DNA from 3 places in the Bacillus sp. SCT118 genome. Region 1 is predicted to be linked to each of the others. Evidence: riboswitches for the same ligand, from Rfam matches in the RefSeq annotation. Region 1 holds a riboswitch; each other region holds the start of a gene.
What was found. Region 1 has a riboswitch for S-adenosylmethionine ahead of metN (methionine ABC transporter ATP-binding protein MetN). Riboswitches for the same ligand answer to the same signal wherever they lie in the genome.
Positions count from the first base shown of each region.

Region 2: it holds a riboswitch for S-adenosylmethionine, as region 1 does, so the genes downstream of both, mtnK (S-methyl-5-thioribose kinase) here and metN (methionine ABC transporter ATP-binding protein MetN) in region 1, are expected to answer to the same signal.
Region 3: it holds a riboswitch for S-adenosylmethionine, as region 1 does, so the genes downstream of both, metE (5-methyltetrahydropteroyltriglutamate--homocysteine S-methyltransferase) here and metN (methionine ABC transporter ATP-binding protein MetN) in region 1, are expected to answer to the same signal.

Region 1 covers NZ_CP191225.1:885,782-892,720, forward strand. Annotated here, with positions in the region: gene fadE (acyl-CoA dehydrogenase FadE) at 1-812, shown strand, start outside; gene ACQVGT_RS04400 (arsenate reductase family protein) at 923-1,279, shown strand; gene gcvH (glycine cleavage system protein GcvH) at 1,346-1,729, shown strand; gene ACQVGT_RS04410 (YusG family protein) at 1,785-2,021, shown strand; gene ACQVGT_RS04415 (toprim domain-containing protein) at 2,099-2,461, shown strand; gene ACQVGT_RS04420 (thioredoxin family protein) at 2,463-2,783, shown strand; gene ACQVGT_RS04425 (SCP2 sterol-binding domain-containing protein) at 2,890-3,234, shown strand; SAM riboswitch class I at 3,349-3,455, shown strand; gene metN (methionine ABC transporter ATP-binding protein MetN) at 3,561-4,586, shown strand; gene metP (methionine ABC transporter permease MetP) at 4,579-5,247, shown strand; gene metQ (methionine ABC transporter substrate-binding lipoprotein MetQ) at 5,261-6,085, shown strand; gene ACQVGT_RS04445 (carboxymuconolactone decarboxylase family protein) at 6,371-6,748, shown strand.
Region 2 covers NZ_CP191225.1:2,638,597-2,645,535, reverse strand. Annotated here, with positions in the region: gene kinE (sporulation two-component system sensor histidine kinase KinE) at 1-1,773, shown strand, start outside; gene ogt (methylated-DNA--protein-cysteine methyltransferase) at 1,770-2,267, shown strand; gene ACQVGT_RS13400 (hypothetical protein) at 2,358-2,483, shown strand; gene mtnA (S-methyl-5-thioribose-1-phosphate isomerase) at 2,517-3,578, opposite strand; gene mtnK (S-methyl-5-thioribose kinase) at 3,586-4,779, opposite strand; SAM riboswitch class I at 4,873-5,029, opposite strand; gene ACQVGT_RS13385 (carbon-nitrogen family hydrolase) at 5,113-5,892, opposite strand; gene mtnE (methionine-glutamine aminotransferase) at 5,987-6,939, shown strand, end outside.
Region 3 covers NZ_CP191225.1:2,674,555-2,681,493, forward strand. Annotated here, with positions in the region: gene ACQVGT_RS13570 (ECF transporter S component) at 1-204, shown strand, start outside; gene ACQVGT_RS13575 (ABC transporter ATP-binding protein) at 191-1,834, shown strand; gene thiX (HMP/thiamine ABC transporter permease ThiX) at 1,809-2,573, shown strand; gene rsbRB (RsbT co-antagonist RsbRB) at 2,606-3,439, opposite strand; gene isp (serine protease Isp) at 3,662-4,621, shown strand; SAM riboswitch class I at 4,754-4,909, shown strand; gene metE (5-methyltetrahydropteroyltriglutamate--homocysteine S-methyltransferase) at 5,037-6,939, shown strand, end outside.

The sequences.
Region 1 (6,939 bases):
CCGTCGGGCTGTTTGAAGACAATATGAGCCAGTTCACGGCTGAAGATCTCAAGGACGGCCGGCAAATTGCCAAATCGATTGCGGAATACGCCATCGAATGCTCTCTGAATAAGGTATTCGGCTCTGAAACGCTTGATTATATCGTTGATGAAGGCGTGCAGATTCATGGAGGCTACGGCTTTATGCAGGAATACGAAGTAGAAAGGGCCTATAGGGATTCAAGGATCAATCGGATTTTTGAAGGCACAAACGAAATCAACCGGTTAATCGTGCCAAGCACCTTCCTGAAAAAAGCGCTTAAAGGCGAGCTGCCTTTATTCGAAAAAGCGCAGTCGCTGCAGGAAGAACTCATGATGCTTATGCCTGAAGAGCCTGGAAGCGGCGTCTTAGAGCAGGAGAAATATATCGTCAAGCAAGCCAAAAAAATTACGTTGTTTGCTGCCGGCCTAGCCGCGCAAAAATACGGAAAAGCGATCGATCGTGAGCAAGAAATTCTCGTGAACGTAGCGGATATCGTCAGCAATGTATACGCAATGGAATCAGCCGTGCTCAGAACGGAAAAGGCCATTGCCGCACAAGGCGCTGAAAAAGCAGCGCAAAAGGTGCTGTACACAGAAATTTTCGTTCAAGAGGCCTTTAACGAAATTGAAGCGCATGCGAAGGAATCCCTTATCGCAATGGAAGAAGGAGATTCACTCCGCATGATGCTTTCCGCTCTGCGCAAGCTGACACGCGTAACGCCTAAAAACGTGATTCAGAAAAAACGCGAGGCGGCGGCAGGCATTTTTGAGGCTGAGAAATATATTGTCTGATTGGCCATGAGCTCCGCATGCGCGGAGCTCTTTTTTAAGAAGCACTGTTTTAGGTTTTTAAAACAAACTGTGTTAAAATAACCTCGATTATTTTATTGAGGGGGAAGAAGATGTCGTTAACTTTTTACTGGTACCCTAAATGCGGAACGTGCCGCCAAGCAAAGAAGTGGCTTGAAGAGCATGGGAAAGAAATAAACGAAATACATATTGCTGAGCAGCCGCCAAGCAAAGAAGAATTAAAAGCGCTTTATGAAAAAAGCGGGCTGGATCTCAAGAAATTTTTCAACACGAGCGGCATGAAATACCGCGAGCTCAATCTCAAGGAAAAGCTGTATCACATGTCAGAGGACGAACAGCTCGAGCTGCTGGCTTCAGATGGTATGCTGATCAAACGCCCGCTTACAACAGACGGCGAAAAAGTGACTGTCGGATTTAAAGAAGACCAATTTGAAGAAAACTGGGCTTAATGTAAATTTTTTTTGAAAAGTGTGGTATCTTCTAATTATAGTGCTGTAAAAAATGGAGGGATTCAATTGAGCATACCAAAAGATTTGCGTTACTCAGGAGAACACGAGTGGGTAAAAGTTGAAGGAGAAAAAGCCAGAATCGGAATTACGCATTTTGCCCAGTCCGAATTAGGCGACATCGTGTTTGTCGAACTTCCTGAAGTGGGCGCTGAAATCAAAGCGGACGAGCCATTCGGCAGTGTTGAATCCGTTAAAACGGTATCTGAGCTTTATGCACCGATTAACGGAACGGTTGTGGAAGTAAACGAAGATCTTGATGACAGTCCGGAATTCGTCAACGAATCTCCGTACGAAAAAGCATGGATGATCGTCGTTGAGCCATCTGACGCTTCTGAAATTGAAAAACTGATGACAGCAGAGCAATACGAAGAGATGACACAAGAAGACTAAAACAGGATAGCCGTAAAAGCAATTGGACACGCTAACGTTATGGGAGGTGTCCAATATGGCTTTCGACAAACAAAAGCTCGATGTCACCAATGACGTGACAGGCCGCTTTCAAAATGGCCGGCTCTCGTTATATCATGATAATGAGATGATCGGCCAAATGACAAGCATGAATGAATATGAGCTTAAGTCCGGTTATTCCTTTGAAAATGAGAAATTTTATAAGACAGCCGATGTGGTCTCTGGAGACGACGCAAAATATGTAGATTGTGACTACGAAAACGGCTGGTGTTAATGTTGGCGGTGAATTTCACTGCCTTCTTTTACAATCTGAACGTTTCAAATTTGACGCGGCAGGTGAACAAGATGAAGATGGATGAGCTGGAAAAGGTTATGATTGTCGAGGGGAAATCAGATAAAGAGAAAATCGAAAGCGTCCTGAATGAGCCGGTGCGCATTATCTGCACAAACGGAACAATCAGCCAGCTGAGGCTTGAGGAATTGGCTGACGAGCTTTATGATAAAGACGTCTATATATTAGTTGATGCTGATGAATCAGGTGAGAAATTGAGAAAACAGCTGAAGCGTGAATTTAATGAAGCCTGCCATCTCCATATCGACAGAGCCTATAAGGAAGTAGCGGCTGCGCCCAGGCACCATGTCGCCTCTGTATTGCTGCGTGCGAATCTGAATGTCCATACTATTTTTCTTGAAAGAAAGTCCCGAGGTGTATAGCATGAAAGAACTCCAAGAACACGAACTTGACCACATTGAAGATGATGTGTACCTTCTATATTTATATACTCCGTTTTGCGGCACCTGCCAGCTTGCAAGCAAAATGCTGACAGTGGTGAAAGAAATGCTGCCTGATGTCGCCTTCTATCAAAACAATGTCAATTACTCTCCGACATTCGCAAAAGCGTATCAAATTGAAAGCGTCCCTTGTTTTCTGCTGTTTAAAGGCGGAAAGATGGTCGAAAGAGGATATGCATTTCATTCCGTTTCTTATTTATATGAGCTGATCAAACAAAAATCATCTTCCGCATCCCATTTATGACATATTTCTCAGCATATCCAATGAAATTGTCGTTCGTTTTATAAAGGGGTTCTTGCGACAAAGAGAGAAATGTGTATGTATGACCAACAAATAGGAGGTTGTACATATGGAGAAAGCGGAAGTTTTAGAAGATGAGTATCAGCATCTGTTTTTAAAACCCCTTTTGAATGCCTCAACATTGCTCATTACCTTCCAAGGAGAAGCAGAAGCCTTAACCGTCTCAATAAACGAACAGGGAGAAATGAAAAAAGTTTCCCCGCCCCAAACGTCCAACCTGACCTTTTACGGAAACCAAACGGAAATTATTGATTTATTGCACGGAGACATTTCCCTTCAGCACCTGATTCAGAGCGGAAGCCTCAAAGTAAAGGGATCATTCAGGGCCCTGTTAAAACTGGAAGCCATTCTCTGGCTGACAAATGGATTTTTTCAGAGGATTTTAAAAAATTAAAAAATAATAAATTATTATAATAGTAAAAGTTGACATCATTTATTTTATTGACATTTAATCATTCGCCGTGCTATTCTACATTAAGAATTTCCGGACGAAAAAGACTATATATTTCTCTTATCAAGAGAGGTGGAGGGAAGTGCCCTATGAAGCCCGGCAACCATCAACGCTGTTGAAATGGTGCCAATTCACACGAAGCGTTCAGCTTTGAAAGATGAGAGAAAGGCATTTTATATAAGCCTTTCTGCTCAAGTGTGCAGAAAGGCTTTTCTTTTGCAGAAAAAACCGGAAGATTTCTTAGAATAGTGTTAAGGCAGGTGATTGCTTTGATCAATCTTCAGGATGTTTCAAAAGTTTACAAATCGAAACATGGAGATGTCAATGCTGTCCAAAATGTCTCGCTTTCCATTAAAAAAGGTGAGATTTTTGGAATTATAGGATATAGCGGAGCTGGTAAGAGTTCCTTAATCCGTCTGCTGAACGGCCTTGAGAAACCAACCTCAGGAACCGTGGAAGTGGCGGGAACCAAGATTAACGAAGTAAATGGACGCGGTTTAAGAAAAGCACGCCATGAGATCAGTATGATTTTCCAGCATTTCAATTTGCTTTGGTCGCGGACTGTCAGAGATAATATCATGTTTCCTTTAGAAATTGCCGGGGTGAAAAAGAGCGAGCGGATCAAGCGCGCCAATGAACTGATTAAACTGGTAGGTTTAGAAGGAAAAGAAAAATCATATCCGTCCCAGCTGAGCGGCGGTCAGAAGCAGCGTGTCGGAATTGCCAGAGCGCTTGCAAACAATCCGAAGGTTCTCCTTTGTGACGAAGCGACATCAGCATTAGATCCGCAAACGACAGATTCAATTCTGGATCTATTGTCCGATATTAATGAAAGACTCGGTTTGACGATTGTGCTGATTACGCACGAAATGCATGTCATCCGTAAAATCTGCAACAGAGTCGCCGTCATGGAAAACGGCAAGGTGGTCGAAGAAGGCGAGGTTCTCGATGTCTTTAAAAATCCAAAGGAACAAATGACAAAACGATTTGTTCAACAGGTGACAGAGCCGGAAGAAACGAAAGAGACGCTTCAGCATCTTCTTGATGATACAGCATCAGGAAAAATGGTTCAGCTCACATTTGTCGGTGAGTCAGCTGAACAGCCTCTGATTACAGAGATGATCAGAAACTTCAATGTCAGCGTTAATATTCTGCAAGGGAAGATTTCGCAGACGAAGGATGGGGCTTACGGTTCACTGTTCATCCACATTGACGGAGACGAGGAAGAAGTGCAAAACGTGATCCGATTCATTAATGACAAACAGGTGAAAGCAGAGGTGATCACGAATGTTTGAAAAATACTTCCCGAACGTTGATTTAACTGAATTATGGAACGCGACATATGAAACACTTTATATGACGCTGATTTCTTTACTGTTTGCTTTTGTCATCGGGGTCATCCTCGGCTTGCTGCTCTTTCTGACGAGCAAAGGAAGCCTCTGGCAGAATAAAGCGGTCAACTCTGTGATTGCGGCCGTTGTTAACATATTCAGATCGATTCCATTCCTTATTTTAATTATTTTACTATTAGGTTTTACGAAATTTTTAGTCGGCACGATCTTAGGGCCAAACGCCGCATTGCCGGCGCTGGTAATCGGCTCGGCACCATTTTACGCGCGCCTTGTTGAAATCGCGCTACGTGAGGTGGATAAAGGTGTGATTGAAGCCGCTAAATCAATGGGCGCGAAAACGTCTACGATTATTTTCAAAGTGCTGATTCCGGAATCAATGCCTGCTCTTATTTCTGGCATTACGGTTACTGCCATCGCTTTGATCGGCTCAACGGCAATTGCCGGAGCCATTGGTTCAGGAGGCCTTGGAAACCTTGCGTACGTAGAAGGATATCAGTCTAATAACGCTGATGTTACCTTCGTTGCTACTGTGTTTATTTTAATCATCGTGTTTATTATTCAAATCATCGGTGATCTAATAACAAATATTATAGACAAACGATAAGGGAGGATTTACATTGAAAAAGCTATTTTTGGGTGCATTACTGCTTGTATTTGCAGGAGTTATGGCTGCCTGCGGTTCGAATAACGGCGCTGAATCCGGCAAGAAAGAAATTGTCGTTGCGGCAACGAAAACACCGCATGCGGAAATTTTAAAAGAAGCTGAACCATTGCTGAAAGAAAAAGGCTATACGCTGAAAGTGAAAGTGCTTAGTGATTACAAAATGTACAATAAAGCTTTAGCTGATAAAGAAGTGGACGCGAACTACTTCCAGCACATTCCTTACCTTGAGCAAGAAATGAAAGAAAACACAGATTACAAACTTGTGAATGCCGGTGCTGTTCACTTAGAGCCATTCGGTATTTACTCTAAAACATACAAATCGCTGAAAGACCTTCCAGACGGTGCGACAATCATTCTGACAAACAACGTTGCTGAACAAGGCCGTATGCTTGCAATGCTTGAAAACGCTGGATTAATCACTCTTGATTCTAAGGTGGAAACAGTTGACGCAACATTGAAAGACATTAAGAAAAACCCGAAAAACCTTGAATTCAAAAAAGTAGCGCCTGAATTAACGGCAAAAGCATATGAAAACAAAGAAGGAGACGCGGCCTTCATCAATGTAAACTATGCGATCCAAAATAAATTAAATCCTAAAAAAGATGCAATTGAAGTAGAATCAACGAAAAACAACCCATACGCTAACATCATCTCAGTAAGAAAAGGGGAAGAAGATTCTGCAAAAATCAAAGCGCTGATGGAAGTTCTTCACTCTAAAAAGATCAAAGACTTCATCGAGAAAAAATACGACGGAGCTGTGCTTCCTGTATCTGAATAAGACAGAAACCCCGGATGAGAAATCCGGGGTTCAATTATTGACAAAGCCCTAAAACGATATTCGTTTTAGGGCTTTGTCATCTTTTCAGCGTGATTGAAAACCCTTGAAGTCTAGGAAGGCCGAGCATTGGAGCGGAGCGAATGTTGTAATTCGTGAGCACCAACGCGCAGGTCTGACAACGAATGCGAGGGTTTGCTGACACGGTGAAACCCCGGATGAGAAATCCGGGGTTTTCTTCGCGTATTTTCCTAAAAGCTGTTCATAATAAAAAGGAATGTTAAACAGATGGAGGGATTTTCTTTGAATCAAGACAGAGGAAGCATGCAGGACGCGTTAAAACAATATAAACATGGTTTAGGCACATTTGAACAAAAGATGCCGCTGATGGGACGAAAATTTAACGAATTTACTGAACAGTGCTTTGCCGGGAATTCTCTGACTGAAAGAGAAAAACAGCTGATCGCCCTCGGAATTGCCATCAATGCTCAGGACGAATATTGCATGATCTATCATACAAAAGGCTGTCTCGATCAGGGAGCGACAGAAGAAAACATTCTCGAAGCCGTCAGTGTGGCAGCGGCATTTGGAGGCGGCGCAGCTTTCAGCCAAGGCGTGACAGTCGTTCAACAGTGCATTGAGGAATTCGGAAACACCACGCATTAAGAGAAGGAATATTCCGAAAAACCATTCTCATTTGAACTGAGTGGATGCTTTCGTCTCATCTGCTGCTATTTCAAGCCATATCCTTTTTGCGGCATCCAACGAAGCACTGATACAATAGAAAGCAAATATATGAAGGGATTGATTCATTATTTGCAGCAGCCAGGACAGACTGAACCTCGATTATACGTCAG
Region 2 (6,939 bases), 1.8 Mb from region 1:
ATGAATGAACAGCTTTTTAAGGACTTGTTTGACAGAGCAGTTGACGGAATCGTCCTGTTTGATAAAGATGGCGGTTTTATTGATGCCAATTTGTCCTTTTGTAAAAGCTTTGAAATCAATCATAATGAGCTGTCTCATTTATCTTTGTATGAGTTTATAGACAGCGGCTCACGAAAAGATTTCGACAATATCTGGAAGGCGCTCAACCGCAAGGGAAAAGCGAAGGGGGAGCTGCCTGTCAAGCTTCGTTCAGGAGTTCAAAAACTATTTGAATTCACGATTACATCAAACATCATCAGCGGTTTTTATATGTCCATTATGAGGGATATCACAGAGAAGCGGTCTATGGAGCTGCAGCTCTTTAAAAGTGAGGAGCGCTTCAGAGAAATCTTTGAAAATGCAATGGACGCCATCATCATCTGGTCGAATGACGGAAGAATCGTAAAAGCGAATCAATCAGCCTGTAAAATTTTTGAGCTGCCGATGAATTTGCTGTTGAAAAGAAAGCTGTGTGATTTTCTCGTTGACTCGCAGCAGAAATACAGCATAACGAAAAGGAAATACGCAAAATACGGAGAGATCAGAGAAGAGCTGCTGTTTCAAATGGGGAACGGGCAATTCAAAGAGCTTGAATTTACTTCAAAACGGACAATCCTTGAAAATCAGCATTTGACGATCTTAAGAAATGTAAGCGACAGAAAGCGGATGGAAAAGGAGCTTCGGGAAAGCGAGCTTAAATTCAGAAAAGTGTTCAACGGCTCAATGGACGGCAATGTATTGTTCGACAATCAATACAGGATCATCGACGCCAACCCGTTAGCAAGCCATATTTTGGGACTGTCACATGAAGAGATAAAACAGCACAGCCTGTTAGATATTATTTCTGCTTATGAAATAGAAAATCTGGCATCACCGGCAAGGCAGATTAATTTTGATGAAATGGACAACGAAATTCCATTTTTGCTGAGCAGCGGTGATAACAGAAAACTCGAATTCTCTTTTAAACGGAATATTATTCAAAATATGAACTTGGCTATCTTTAAAGACGTAACAGAGCGAAAAGAATTGGAGGAACGCCTGCGCAAATCAGATACCCTTCATGTTGTCGGCGAACTCGCAGCCGGCATTGCTCATGAAATCAGAAATCCGATGACTGCTCTTAAAGGCTTCATTCAGCTTCTGAAAGGGAGTGTCGAGGGAGACTACGCCCTTTACTTCAACGTGATCACCTCAGAACTAAAGCGCATCGAATCCATCATCACCGAATTCTTGATTTTAGCCAAGCCCCAGGCCATTATGTATGAGGAAAAACATGTTACCCAAATTATGAGGGACACGATAGACCTTCTAAATGCGCAAGCCAATCTCAGCAATGTACAAATGCAACTTGATTTAATTGACGACATTCCCCCGATTTACTGTGAACCGAATCAGCTGAAACAGGTTTTTATCAATATATTAAAAAACGCCATCGAAGTGATGCCTGACGGCGGAAATATTTTTGTAACGATAAAGGCATTGGATCCAGATCATGTTCTTATCTCCTTAAAAGACGAGGGAATCGGAATGACAGAAGATAAATTAAAGCGACTTGGTGAACCGTTTTATACGACAAAGGAACGGGGAACTGGACTTGGGCTTATGGTAAGCTATAAAATTATTGAAGAACATCAAGGCGAGATTATGGTGGAAAGTGAAGAAGGGAAGGGCACCGTTTTCCATATTACGCTTCCTGTCAGACAGAATGCTGAAGAAAGAAGGAATGATGAATGAACTACTATACGACAGCCGAAACGCCGCTCGGTGAACTTATCATTGCCGAAGAGGAGGGCCTGATCACTCGTCTATTTCTCAGTCAGGAAGATTGGGTGGATTGGAAAGAAACGGTTCAGAATACTGAGCACAAGGAAACACCTAATCTTGCAGAAGCGAAACAACAGCTTCAAGAATATTTCGCAGGCGAAAGAAAGACATTCTCCCTGCCGCTCAGCCAAAAGGGCACTCCTTTTCAGCAAAAAGTGTGGCAGGCGCTGGAGAGGATTCCATATGGTGAATCCCGAAGCTATGCGGATATTGCCGCTGCGGTCGGCAGTCCGAAAGCGGTGCGGGCTGTCGGACAGGCTAATAAACGTAACGACCTGCCGATTTTTATCCCGTGCCACAGAGTGATCGGCAAAAACAGTGCGTTAACAGGATACGCCGGAAGCAAAACCGAGATCAAAGCATTTTTGCTAAACATCGAGCGAATCTCCTATAAAGAAAAATAAAACATATGGCACGTTCCCTTTTTTTCACGGCCGACATATCATTTTATTAAGTTAAAAAAGTTGGTCTGATGAAAAAGGAGGACAAAGCAATTGAAGCCGAGCCGCTCTGAGAAACTTGCCGTTTTTGCCGAACTGTTTGTGAAACTGCATATCTTATCAAGCGCTCAAAAAGATGAAATCATCAATGTTAACAAAAAGAAACAAAAAAACCGCTGACTCGGCTCCAAATGAGCAAAGTCCAGCGGTTTTTTAATGCACCTTTTCTCCTCTAAACAGCTGTTCAATCTCTTCTTCATAGTTTCCGGTCATAATCCCTTTTTCTGTGATGATTCCTGAGATGAGATCATGAGGTGTAATGTCGAAAGCGGGATTAAAGACAGGCACATTGGATGGAGCGGTCCGAACTCCGGAAATCTGCCTGACTTCCTCGGGATCCCGTTCCTCTATCGGGATATCAGCGCCGCATTTGACCTTTGTATCAAATGTAGATAAAGGTGCGGCGACAAAAAACGGAATATCAAAGGCGTTTGCTAAAATAGCAAGACCGTATGTGCCGATTTTATTTGCCGTATCACCGTTCTTTGCAATTCGGTCGGCTCCGACGATAACAGCGGAAATTTGTTTTTCCTTCATCGTATGGGCGGCCATGCTGTCTGTGATCAGAGTGACATCAATGCCCCCCTGCATCAGCTCCCAAGCAGTAAGGCGTGAACCTTGCAGGACAGGCCTTGTTTCACAGGCATAAATGTGCAATCCCAAATCTTTTTGTTTGGCCAAGTAAAACGGAGCTAGCGCCGTTCCATAGCGGCTTGTCGCGATTGAGCCGGCATTGCAGATTGTCATGATCCTGTCGCCTTTCTTGAAAAGCTGCAGGGCGTTTTGGCCGATCAACCGGCACGTTTCCTCATCCTCGACCTGAATCTGAATGGATTCATGGACAAGGTTTGTTTTTGCTTCATTTACGGAAATCGCGTTTTCGACCGAATGACTCAGTCTCTCAAGCGCCCATGACAAATTAATGGCGGTAGGCCGTGAGCTGTTTAAATATTGTTTGATGTCTTCCAGTCTGCGGCGGAATTCCGTGACATTATCTGTTTCAATGTTTTTGGCAGCAAGCGCCAGTCCGAAGGCAGCCGTAATGCCGATCGCCGGAGCGCCCCTTACTTTGAGCGTGACAATCGCATCAAATACATCCTCTTTCGTCGTCAGCTCCAAATATTCCGTCTCATCAGGAAGCTTTTGCTGATTTAAAATGGTAATAGCTGTTTCTTTCCATTCAACAGAACGTGGAACAGCAAATGAATGGGTCATGAATAGATCATTCCTTTACAAGTAACTTAAATAATTCAATAACATCTGTTATCGTTTTGAATTCCGAACGTTTTTCGATAAAGGCTGTGCCGGTTTCGAGCGCCAAGCGTTTTCTGCCGATTCGTTTATCAAACGGCACGATCGTATCCAGGTCAGCTACATGGGCAAGGCCGATCGTGCGTCGTATCAGCTCACAGCCCGCAAATCCGATTGCTTCTTCAAAAATATGGCTGAGCGTATCAGTGAGGTAACCGTCGATGTTGGCGTAAACATCCAGACTGTCCTTCTGCCAAGATTCACTAAACGTCTCTTCAAACGTTTCCCAGACCTGGTTGACATGTTCATATAACGGCTCTCTGTCAGCCCCGTCACGGCTGAGTGCGTTCAAAAATAAGTTGGCGATAAATTGCCCTACATCAAAGCCGATCGGTCCGTAAAAAGCAAACTCAGGATCAATCACCTTTGTTTCGTGCTCACTTGCGAAAATGCTTCCTGTATGCAAATCACCATGAATCAACGTTTCCGCAGACGTTAAAAATGACTTTTTCAGCTTAGCGGCTTCGATTTTAACGCTGTCATTATTCCAGAGCTTTTCGACAAAAGGACGAAGCTCTTCTTCAAAATCATTTGTGTCATGGTCGAAGAAAGGATCTGTAAAAACAAGTCTTTCCGTAATGTCGCATAGCTCTGGATTTGTAAACTGTTTAACAAGCTGTTTTTTCACCTTAGGTTCAAGCGCGTAATCTGATGAGTAGAAAAGTGTTTTTCCTAAAAATTCACCGATGTGCTGCGACAGATGAGGATAGTTTTCACCCTCAATCAGCCCTTTTCTTGCGATCTTGAGGTGAGAGAGATCTTCCATGACGGTAACCGCCATTTCCGTATCAGAATAAAACACTCTTGGAACCAGGTGAGGCACATGCTCGCCCTGACGGATGAGAGCGCTGCTTTCGATTCTTGCACGGTCGATTGTCAGCGGCCAGCTTTCTCCCACCACTTTTGCATACGGAACCGCCTGTTTAATGATCAATGCTCTGTCATGTTCTTGATCATAAATATGAAAAACGTAATTTAAGTTGCCGTCTCCGATCTCCTGGCATGTCAGCGTACTTTTGCTTGGAAATAGGCCAAGCTTCACCGCCAACGCCACAGCGGAGCTTTCATTTAACGTTTCGTATAAAGGTGTTTTTGTGACTCCCATCATCATAACCTCCAAATATGTAATCCTTAATATGTGGCCGTAAAAAAGCCTCCTTCTCAGAGAGAAGGAGGCTTAACATTTTTATGTCCGCCTCTCTTATCTCTCAGATCAGATCTGAATGGAATTAGCACCGTGCCTTAAGAGACCAGCGTCTCGGCGCGAAAAAGCTGCGCCCCATTTCACAATGGAATTACGGTCGGTTGCTGTTGGGGTCAAAAGGCCAAATCCCTCGCCCAACTCTCGATAAGAGAATATATTCACTTGTTTGACAATTCTAATTTATCAGTTGATGAACATGGTAACAGGTAATATAGTTAGTTGTCAATATATTTTTTAATATAAATCTTTTCTGATATCATCGAAAACAGGAATGCTCTCCCGAACTTCTGCGCTTTCTTGAAGGTCGATTTCCGCTCGGACTATGCCTTCTTCCCGGCCGCCTTCAGCAAGTACACGCCCCCATGGATCAATAATCAGGCTATGTCCTGCAAATTCATTATCCGGATTTGAACCGGTACAATTGCAGGCTGCGACAAAGCATTGGTTTTCAATGGCCCGCGCAATAAGCAGGCTTTTCCAATGATCAAGGCGGGGAAGAGGCCATTCCGCAGAAATAAACAGCACGTTGGCGCCTTTTGTCGTATGTTTTCTGATCCATTCCGGAAAACGGATATCGTAACAGATCAATCCTGAGCTTTTGACACCGTCAAGCTCAAAGTATCCGTCTTCGGAACCGGCTGATAAATACAGATGCTCATCCATCAGCTGAAAAAGATGGGCTTTTCTGTACTCTTTAATGATTTGCCCTTCCTTATCCGCGATGTACATTGTATTATAAACATCAGAATTCTTTCTGACAGCGACCGATCCGGCGACAATATGAACACCATGTTTTTTTGCCGTTTTCTTCAGCCAGCTCTGAGCGGAGCGGCCGTCTTCGTCAGCGAGTTCATCAAGATTGGCCAGATCATATCCGGTCGTCCATAATTCAGGCAGAACAAGAACATCAGCATGTTTGCTTTCTTTTTCGATGAAAAATTCAGCTTTTTTTATATTTTCCGAAGGTTTTCCGTATGAAATATCAAATTGAAGACAAGATATCGTCCATTTCATCTTTTTAACACCCCAAATTTTTCTTTACTTTTTTCATTTAACCATATATGATGATGGACTATCATTTCAAGATTTTTTTAGAAGGTGAGAATAGATGAAATTTGAACAGTCTCATGTATTGAAGGAATTGCCTAAACAATTCTTCGCTTCTCTGGTGCAGAAAGTGAACCGAAAGCTCGCAGAAGGACATGACGTTATCAATCTAGGACAGGGAAATCCAGATCAGCCGACTCCTGAGCATATTGTTGAGGAGATGAAACGAGCTGTTGCTGATCCTGAGAATCATAAATATTCGTCTTTTCGCGGCTCATACCGTCTGAAGTCAGCGGCTGCTGCATTTTACAAAAGAGAATACGGCATTGATCTGGATCCGGAAACCGAAGTCGCTGTATTATTCGGCGGAAAAGCCGGTCTAGTCGAGCTCCCGCAATGCTTGTTGAATCCCGGTGATACGATTTTGGTTCCCGATCCGGGTTATCCTGATTACTGGTCGGGTGTCACACTTGCAAAAGCGAAGATGGAAATGATGCCGCTCGTAAAGGACAGGGCGTTTCTCCCTGATTACAGCAGCATAGCCGCTGAAGCAAGGGAACAGGCGAAATTGATGTATTTAAATTATCCGAATAATCCGACCGGAGCTGTTGCTACTTCCGAGTTCTTTGAAGATACCGTGCGTTTTGCGACTGAAAACGGAATCTGCGTCGTTCACGATTTTGCTTACGGCGCTGTAGGATTTGACGGCTGCAAGCCTTTAAGCTTTTTGCAGACTGAAGGTGCGAAGGATATCGGAATTGAAATTTACACGCTGTCAAAAACGTATAACATGGCAGGATGGCGGGTTGGCTTTGCCGTCGGAAACGCTTCGGTCATTGAAGCGATCAATCTTTATCAAGACCATATGTTTGTCAGTCTTTTCAGAGCGACTCAGGAGGCTGCAGCAGAGGCACTGTTAGCCGATCAGACGTGTGTGGCAGAGCAAAATGCCAGATATGAGAGCAGGAGAAACGCTTGGATCACGGCATGCCGGGAAATCGGCTGGGATGTAAC
Region 3 (6,939 bases), 1.8 Mb from region 1:
TTTGTTTCTGGCTATGCAGCCTATTCACCAGGTTATCTGCTCATTATGCTTGTGATCCGCCTCATTTCCGGCGCGCTTTTGGCGGGACTTCTCGGAAAAGCTGTCAGCGACTCTCTCGCTTTTACAGGTGTGTTAAACGGAATGGCACTCGGAAAGGAACTGAAAAAGAAACGGAAGCGGGCGTCAGAACATGCAAGCCTTTGATGAGCTTCTGACGGTTGAGCAGCTCAGCTTCTCTTATGAAGAAGACGAGAAACCGGTTTTTCAAGACATTTCGTTTGAGCTTCAAAAAGGAGAATGTGTTTTATTATTAGGACCGAGCGGATGCGGTAAAAGCTCGCTCGCCCTTTGTTTAAACGGTCTATATCCGGAGGCTTGCGACGGCATTCAGTCCGGACATGTCTTTCTATTTCAAAAGCCGGTCACAGATGCTGAAACCTCCGAAACGATTGCTCAGCATGCCGGGGTCGTTTTTCAGGATCCTGATCAGCAGTTCTGTATGCTGACGGTGGAGGACGAAATTGCGTTCGGACTGGAAAATCTGCAAATTCCAAAAGAAGAAATGACAGAGAAAATCAACGCCGTATTAGAAAAATTACGCATTACCCATTTAAAAGAAAAAACGATCTCAACCCTTTCAGGAGGACAAAAGCAGAAAGTGGCTCTCGCCTGTATTTTGGCGATGGAGCCTGAGCTTATTATTTTAGATGAGCCGACCTCTCTTTTAGACCCTTTCTCAGCGCGGGAGTTCGTTCATCTGATGAAAGATCTTCAGCGGGAAAAAGGTTTCAGCCTCCTCGTCATTGAGCACCAGCTTGATGAATGGGCGCCTTGGATTGAGAGAACGATCGTGCTCGACAAATCAGGCAAAAAGGCGCTGGATGGCCTGACGAAAAATCTATTTCAGCATGAAGCGGAGACACTAAAGAAATTGGGCATCGCCATTCCAAAGGTCTGTCATCTGCAGGAAAAGCTGAGTATGCCGTTTACTTTATCAAAAGAGATGCTGTTCAAAGAGCCTATTCCTGCCGGGCATGCCAAAAAGAAGAAAGCCCCTTCTGGGGAGAGTGTGCTTGAAGTCAGCAGCCTTTCGTTCGCGAGAGGACCGCAGGCGATTTTCAAAGACATCAGCTTTTCGTTGCGCGAAGGTTCTTTAACGGCGCTTGTCGGTCCGAACGGAACTGGAAAATCGACGCTCCTATCAGTTTTGGCCCGTCTCATGAAACCGCAAAGCGGCAAAATCCTTCTTAATGACCAGCCGCTGCAGAAATATAAAGAAAAAGAATTGCGTAAACGGATGGGATTTGTTTTTCAAAACCCTGAGCATCAATTCGTCACCGATACGGTGTATGACGAGCTTCTGTTCGGCCAGAAAGCAAATGCTGAAACTGAGAAAAAAGCGCAACACCTGCTGCAGCGTTTTGGTCTTGCGCATTTGGCTGATCATCATCCGTTTGCGATCAGCCAAGGGCAAAAACGGCGACTGAGCGTTGCTACTATGCTCATGCATGACGTAAAGGTTCTATTATTAGACGAACCAACCTTTGGCCAGGATGCCCGCACGGCGGCTGAATGCATGGAAATGATTCAGCGTATCAAGGCAGAGGGAACTGCTGTCCTTATGATTACACACGATATGGAGCTAGTCTCTTCGTATGCTGACAGCGTGCTTGTGCTTCACGATACGGGCCTGGCCTTTGACGGATCTCCAGAGCAGTTGTTTTCTCAAGAAACAGGGCTTGTCCAAAAAGCAAAGCTCACCCTTCCCCTTCTATATGAATGGATGGCATATCAAGAGGAGGTGCGTGATGAAGCAGCCGTTACATCTCATTAATCCGACTGTGAAAGCGGCGGCGGTTTTTTGTTGTGTCGTCATGCTGTCGTTTATTTACAACCCTTACACTCCGGCATGTTTTTATATCATCATCGTTGCGGGCGTTTTACTGGCGGCCGGAATCCCATTGAAAAAATGGTTGTTGTTTACGATTCCGTTTTTGATTTTAGCATTCGGGTGCGTGTGGACAGCCGCAGTTTTTGGAAAGGTGCCGACAACACCGGATAATTTTTTGTTTCAAGCAGGCCCTATCTCAATTAACAGCGATAATGTGTCTGTCGGCATCTCTCTCGGGTTTCGTATTTTATGCTTCTCCGCCTTATCGATGATGTTTGTTTTTACAACCGATCCGATTTTATTTATGCTGAGCCTTGTCCAGCAGTGCAGGCTCTCACCAAAGCTCGCGTACGGTGTCATTGCAGGCTTTCGCTTTCTTCCGCTGCTAAAGGATGAGGTCCAGCTGATTCAGCAGGCTCATAAAATCAGAGGAGGAGCGGCGGAGAGCGGCATCATTAATAAAATCAGTGCGTTAAAACGATATACCATACCGCTATTGGCAAGCGCCATCAGAAAAGCGGAACGGACAGCGCTTGCGATGGAATCGAAAGGTTTTACAGGAAGCAGAAACCGGACATATTACAGGACATTGAGCGTGAACCGGCGCGACTGGCTGTTCTTTTGCCTCGTTCTCTTGTTATTCGCAGGATCTTTTCTCGTATCTTTCTGTTTTGCCTCATAAAAAATCCGCTATCGACGATAGCGGATTTTTTCTTATTGATGATAATTTAATGCTTGGGCAAGGTTGGTTTTAATGGTAATATTCGAAAAGTCAATCCCCAGCTGTACAGCAGTTTGCGCAATTTCAGGCCTGATTCCTGACAGGGTTGACCGGACACCGATCAGATTGAGCGCCTCAATCAATTTAAAAATCTGGTGCGCCACCATCGTATCCACTACCACAACACCTGACAGATCAATTAACAGATGCTCCACGCGTCTTTTCGCACAAGCTTGAAGCGTGTTTTCCAGAATAAACTTCGCCCGTTCGGTATCAATGTCACCGACAAGAGGCAGCAGAGCTGTTGATTTGCTCAGGGTAATGACAGGTGAGCTTAATTCCAATATCATTTCTCTTTGGGCGTTTAATTGCTGCTTGGCATTCATTTCAGCGTGATCAACGAATGTATAAATGGTGAAATCAAATACTTTTACAATCAAATCTGCCCATTTTTGCTTCTCTCCCGGTTCAAACGCTGACTCATTTTCTTCTGCAAACTTCTCAAAATACTTCGTATATAATCTCCTGTTTCTCATAAACTCCCGAATGACATACTGAACCGGTGTGTCGAGATGTTTTTGATCGTTGGTCAGCTCAATGACCCACTCTTGAAACTCTTCGAGAAATTGTTTTTCCGGTAAAACATACATGTAATTCAGATGCCGGTAAAATTCTCTGTCCTGCTCTTTCAATTCTTCCGTTACTGTTGCATTATGTAGGGCGTAAAGCGAATTCGGATCACTTTCCTCCATCGTTTCAATCCATTCCTCGGCCATTTGTTCCACATGCTCTGAAAAAAATGCATATAATTTTTCATTCAGTTTCATGACACTGCTCCTTTCCCCAACACTATTATAACTTGACTTACAGTTGAATCCCAGTCATACATGCCGAAGCCATCCAATATTTTGAAGATTACTAATTCTTTGGTGTGTATCCTATTTTTTCAAAATGCTTCAAATGGCTCTGTCCGAGCGCTTGCTTTTTTCATATAATATGAGGCAACACCCTTGAATCCACTTGAAAGCATAAAAAAGGAGGGCTTTTTTATGAATGGTGAAATCCGCTTGATCCCGTATGTGACGAATGAGCAGATCATGGATGTAAACGAGCTTCCTGAGGGCATTAAAGTGATTAAGGCGCCAGAAATGTGGGCAAAAGGGGTAAAAGGCAAAAATATTAAAGTTGCTGTATTAGACACGGGCTGCGACACAAGCCACCCTGATTTAAAAAATCAAATCATCGGCGGAAAGAACTTCACGGATGACGACGGCGGCAAGGAAGATGCGATTTCCGACTACAACGGACACGGCACACACGTCGCCGGAACGATTGCAGCTAATGATTCAAACGGAGGCATTGCCGGAGTCGCGCCTGAGGCAAGCCTATTGATTGTGAAGGTTCTTGGCGGCGAGAACGGCAGCGGACAATACGAATGGATAATCAACGGCATCAACTACGCGGTGGAACAGAAAGTCGACATCATCTCAATGTCCCTTGGAGGGCCAAGCGATGTGCCAGAGCTGGAAGAAGCAGTGAAAAACGCAGTGAAAAACGGAGTGCTTGTCGTTTGTGCAGCGGGAAATGAAGGTGACGGCGACGAACGCACAGAAGAGCTTTCCTACCCCGCAGCTTATAATGAAGTGATTGCAGTTGGATCTGTTTCTGTAGCGCGAGAATTGTCAGAATTTTCTAACGCAAATAAAGAGATTGACCTTGTGGCACCAGGAGAAAACATCTTATCCACCCTTCCCAACAAGAAGTACGGTAAGCTGACCGGCACTTCAATGGCTGCCCCTCATGTCAGCGGTGCGCTTGCTTTAATCAAAAGCTATGAAGAAGAATCATTTCAAAGAAAGCTTTCTGAATCTGAGGTTTTCGCACAGCTAATCCGCAGGACACTTCCTCTTGATATTGCAAAAACGCTGGCAGGCAATGGATTCCTGTATTTAACAGCTCCTGATGAGCTCGCAGAAAAAGCAGAGCAATCACATTTGTTGACCCTATAAGATTATTTTTCTTATATAATATACACCACATCATGTAAATAAAAATTTCAAATTCTATGTTGACAATGAATTTGAATTACTGTTAAGATTACCAACAAATGATTCAACTTTTCAAAAAATTAATAACATTTTCTCTTATCGAGAGTTGGGCGAGGGATTGGCCTTTTGACCCCAACAGCAACCGACCGTAATACCATTGTGAAATGGGGCGCACTGCTTTTCGCGCCGAGACTGATGTCTCATAAGGCACGGTGCTAATTCCATCAGATTGTGTCTGAGAGATGAGAGAGGCAGTGTTTTACGTAGAAAAGCCTCTTTCTCTCATGGGAAAGAGGCTTTTTGTTGTGAGAAAACCTCTTAGCAGCCTGTATCCGCGGGTTAAAGAGAGTGTTTTACATATAAAGGAGGAGAAACAATGACAACCATCAAAACATCGAATTTAGGATTTCCGAGAATCGGACTGAACCGTGAATGGAAAAAAGCACTTGAAGCGTATTGGAAAGGCAGTACTGATAAAGATACGTTTTTAAAGCAAATCGACGAACTATTTTTATCCGCAGTAAAAACACAAATTGACCAGCAGATTGATGTTGTGCCTGTTTCTGATTTCACACAGTATGACCATGTACTCGACACAGCAGTCAGCTTCAACTGGATCCCGAAACGGTTCAGACATTTGACTGACGCTACCGATACATACTTCGCTATCGCCCGCGGAATCAAAGACGCTGTATCTAGTGAAATGACAAAATGGTTTAATACAAATTACCATTACATCGTTCCGGAATATGACGAGAGCATTGAGTTCCGTCTGACAAGAAACAAACAACTCGAAGATTATCGCCGGATCAAACAGGAATACGGTGTGGAAACAAAGCCTGTGATTGTCGGCCCTTATACGTTCGTTACGCTCGCTAAAGGCTATGAACCGTCCGAAGCAAAAGCGATCCAAAAACGCCTTGTGCCATTATATGTACAGCTTTTGAAAGAACTTGAAGAAGAAGGCGTAAAATGGGTTCAAATCGATGAGCCGGCGCTCGTTACCGCCTCTAGTGAAGATGTCCGCGGCGCAAAAGAGTTATTTGAAAGCATTACAAGTGAGCTTTCATCCTTGAATGTGCTTTTGCAGACGTATTTTGATTCTGTTGATGCGTATGAAGAGCTGATCTCTTACCCGGTTCAGGGAATTGGCCTTGATTTCGTTCACGACAAAGGCAGAAACCTAGAACAGCTTAAAACACATGGTTTTCCGACAGACAAAGTGCTGGCAGCCGGCGTTATCGACGGACGCAACATTTGGAAAGCGGACCTTGAAGAGCGTCTCGATGCCGTTCTTGATATTCTCAGCATTGCAAAAGTTGATGAACTGTGGATTCAGCCTTCCAGCAGCCTGTTGCATGTTCCGGTAGCGAAACATCCTGATGAGCATTTGGAAAAAGACCTATTGAACGGATTGTCCTACGCAAAAGACAAGCTGGCCGAGCTGACAGCTTTGAAAGAAGGCTTAGTATCAGGAAAAGCGGCGATCAGCGAAGAGATTCAGCAGGCTAAGGCTGATATCCAGGCGCTTAAACAGTTTGCAACAGGCGCCAATTCTGAACAAAAGAAAGAGCTTGAGCAATTAACTGATAAAGACTTCAAGCGTCCGATTCCGTTTGAAGAACGTTTAGCCCTGCAAAATGAATCTCTCGGCCTTCCGCTTTTGCCGACGACAACGATCGGCAGCTTCCCGCAGTCTGCTGAAGTGCGGAGCGCACGCCAAAAATGGCGGAAAGCTGAGTGGTCCGAAGAACAGTATCAAAACTTTATCAATGCGGAAACAAAAAGATGGATTGATATTCAGGAAGAATTGGAGCTTGATGTCCTTGTTCACGGCGAATTTGAACGGACAGACATGGTCGAATACTTCGGTGAAAAGCTGGCCGGTTTCGCCTTCACTAAATATGCCTGGGTTCAATCATACGGCTCACGCTGTGTCCGCCCGCCAGTCATTTACGGAGATGTTGAATTTATTGAACCGATGACAGTGAAAGACACAGTCTACGCACAGTCATTGACTTCCAAGCATGTAAAAGGAATGCTGACGGGCCCGGTTACAATCTTAAACTGGTCTTTCCCTCGAAACGATATCTCGAGGAAAGAAATCGCCTTCCAAATCGGGCTTGCCCTTCGCAAAGAAGTTAAAGCGCTTGAAGACGCAGGCATTCAAATCATTCAAGTCGATGAACCAGCGCTGCGCGAAGGCCTTCCATTGAAAACCCGCGATTGGGATGAGTACTTGACTTGGGCGGCAGAAGCATTCAGATTAACCACTTCTT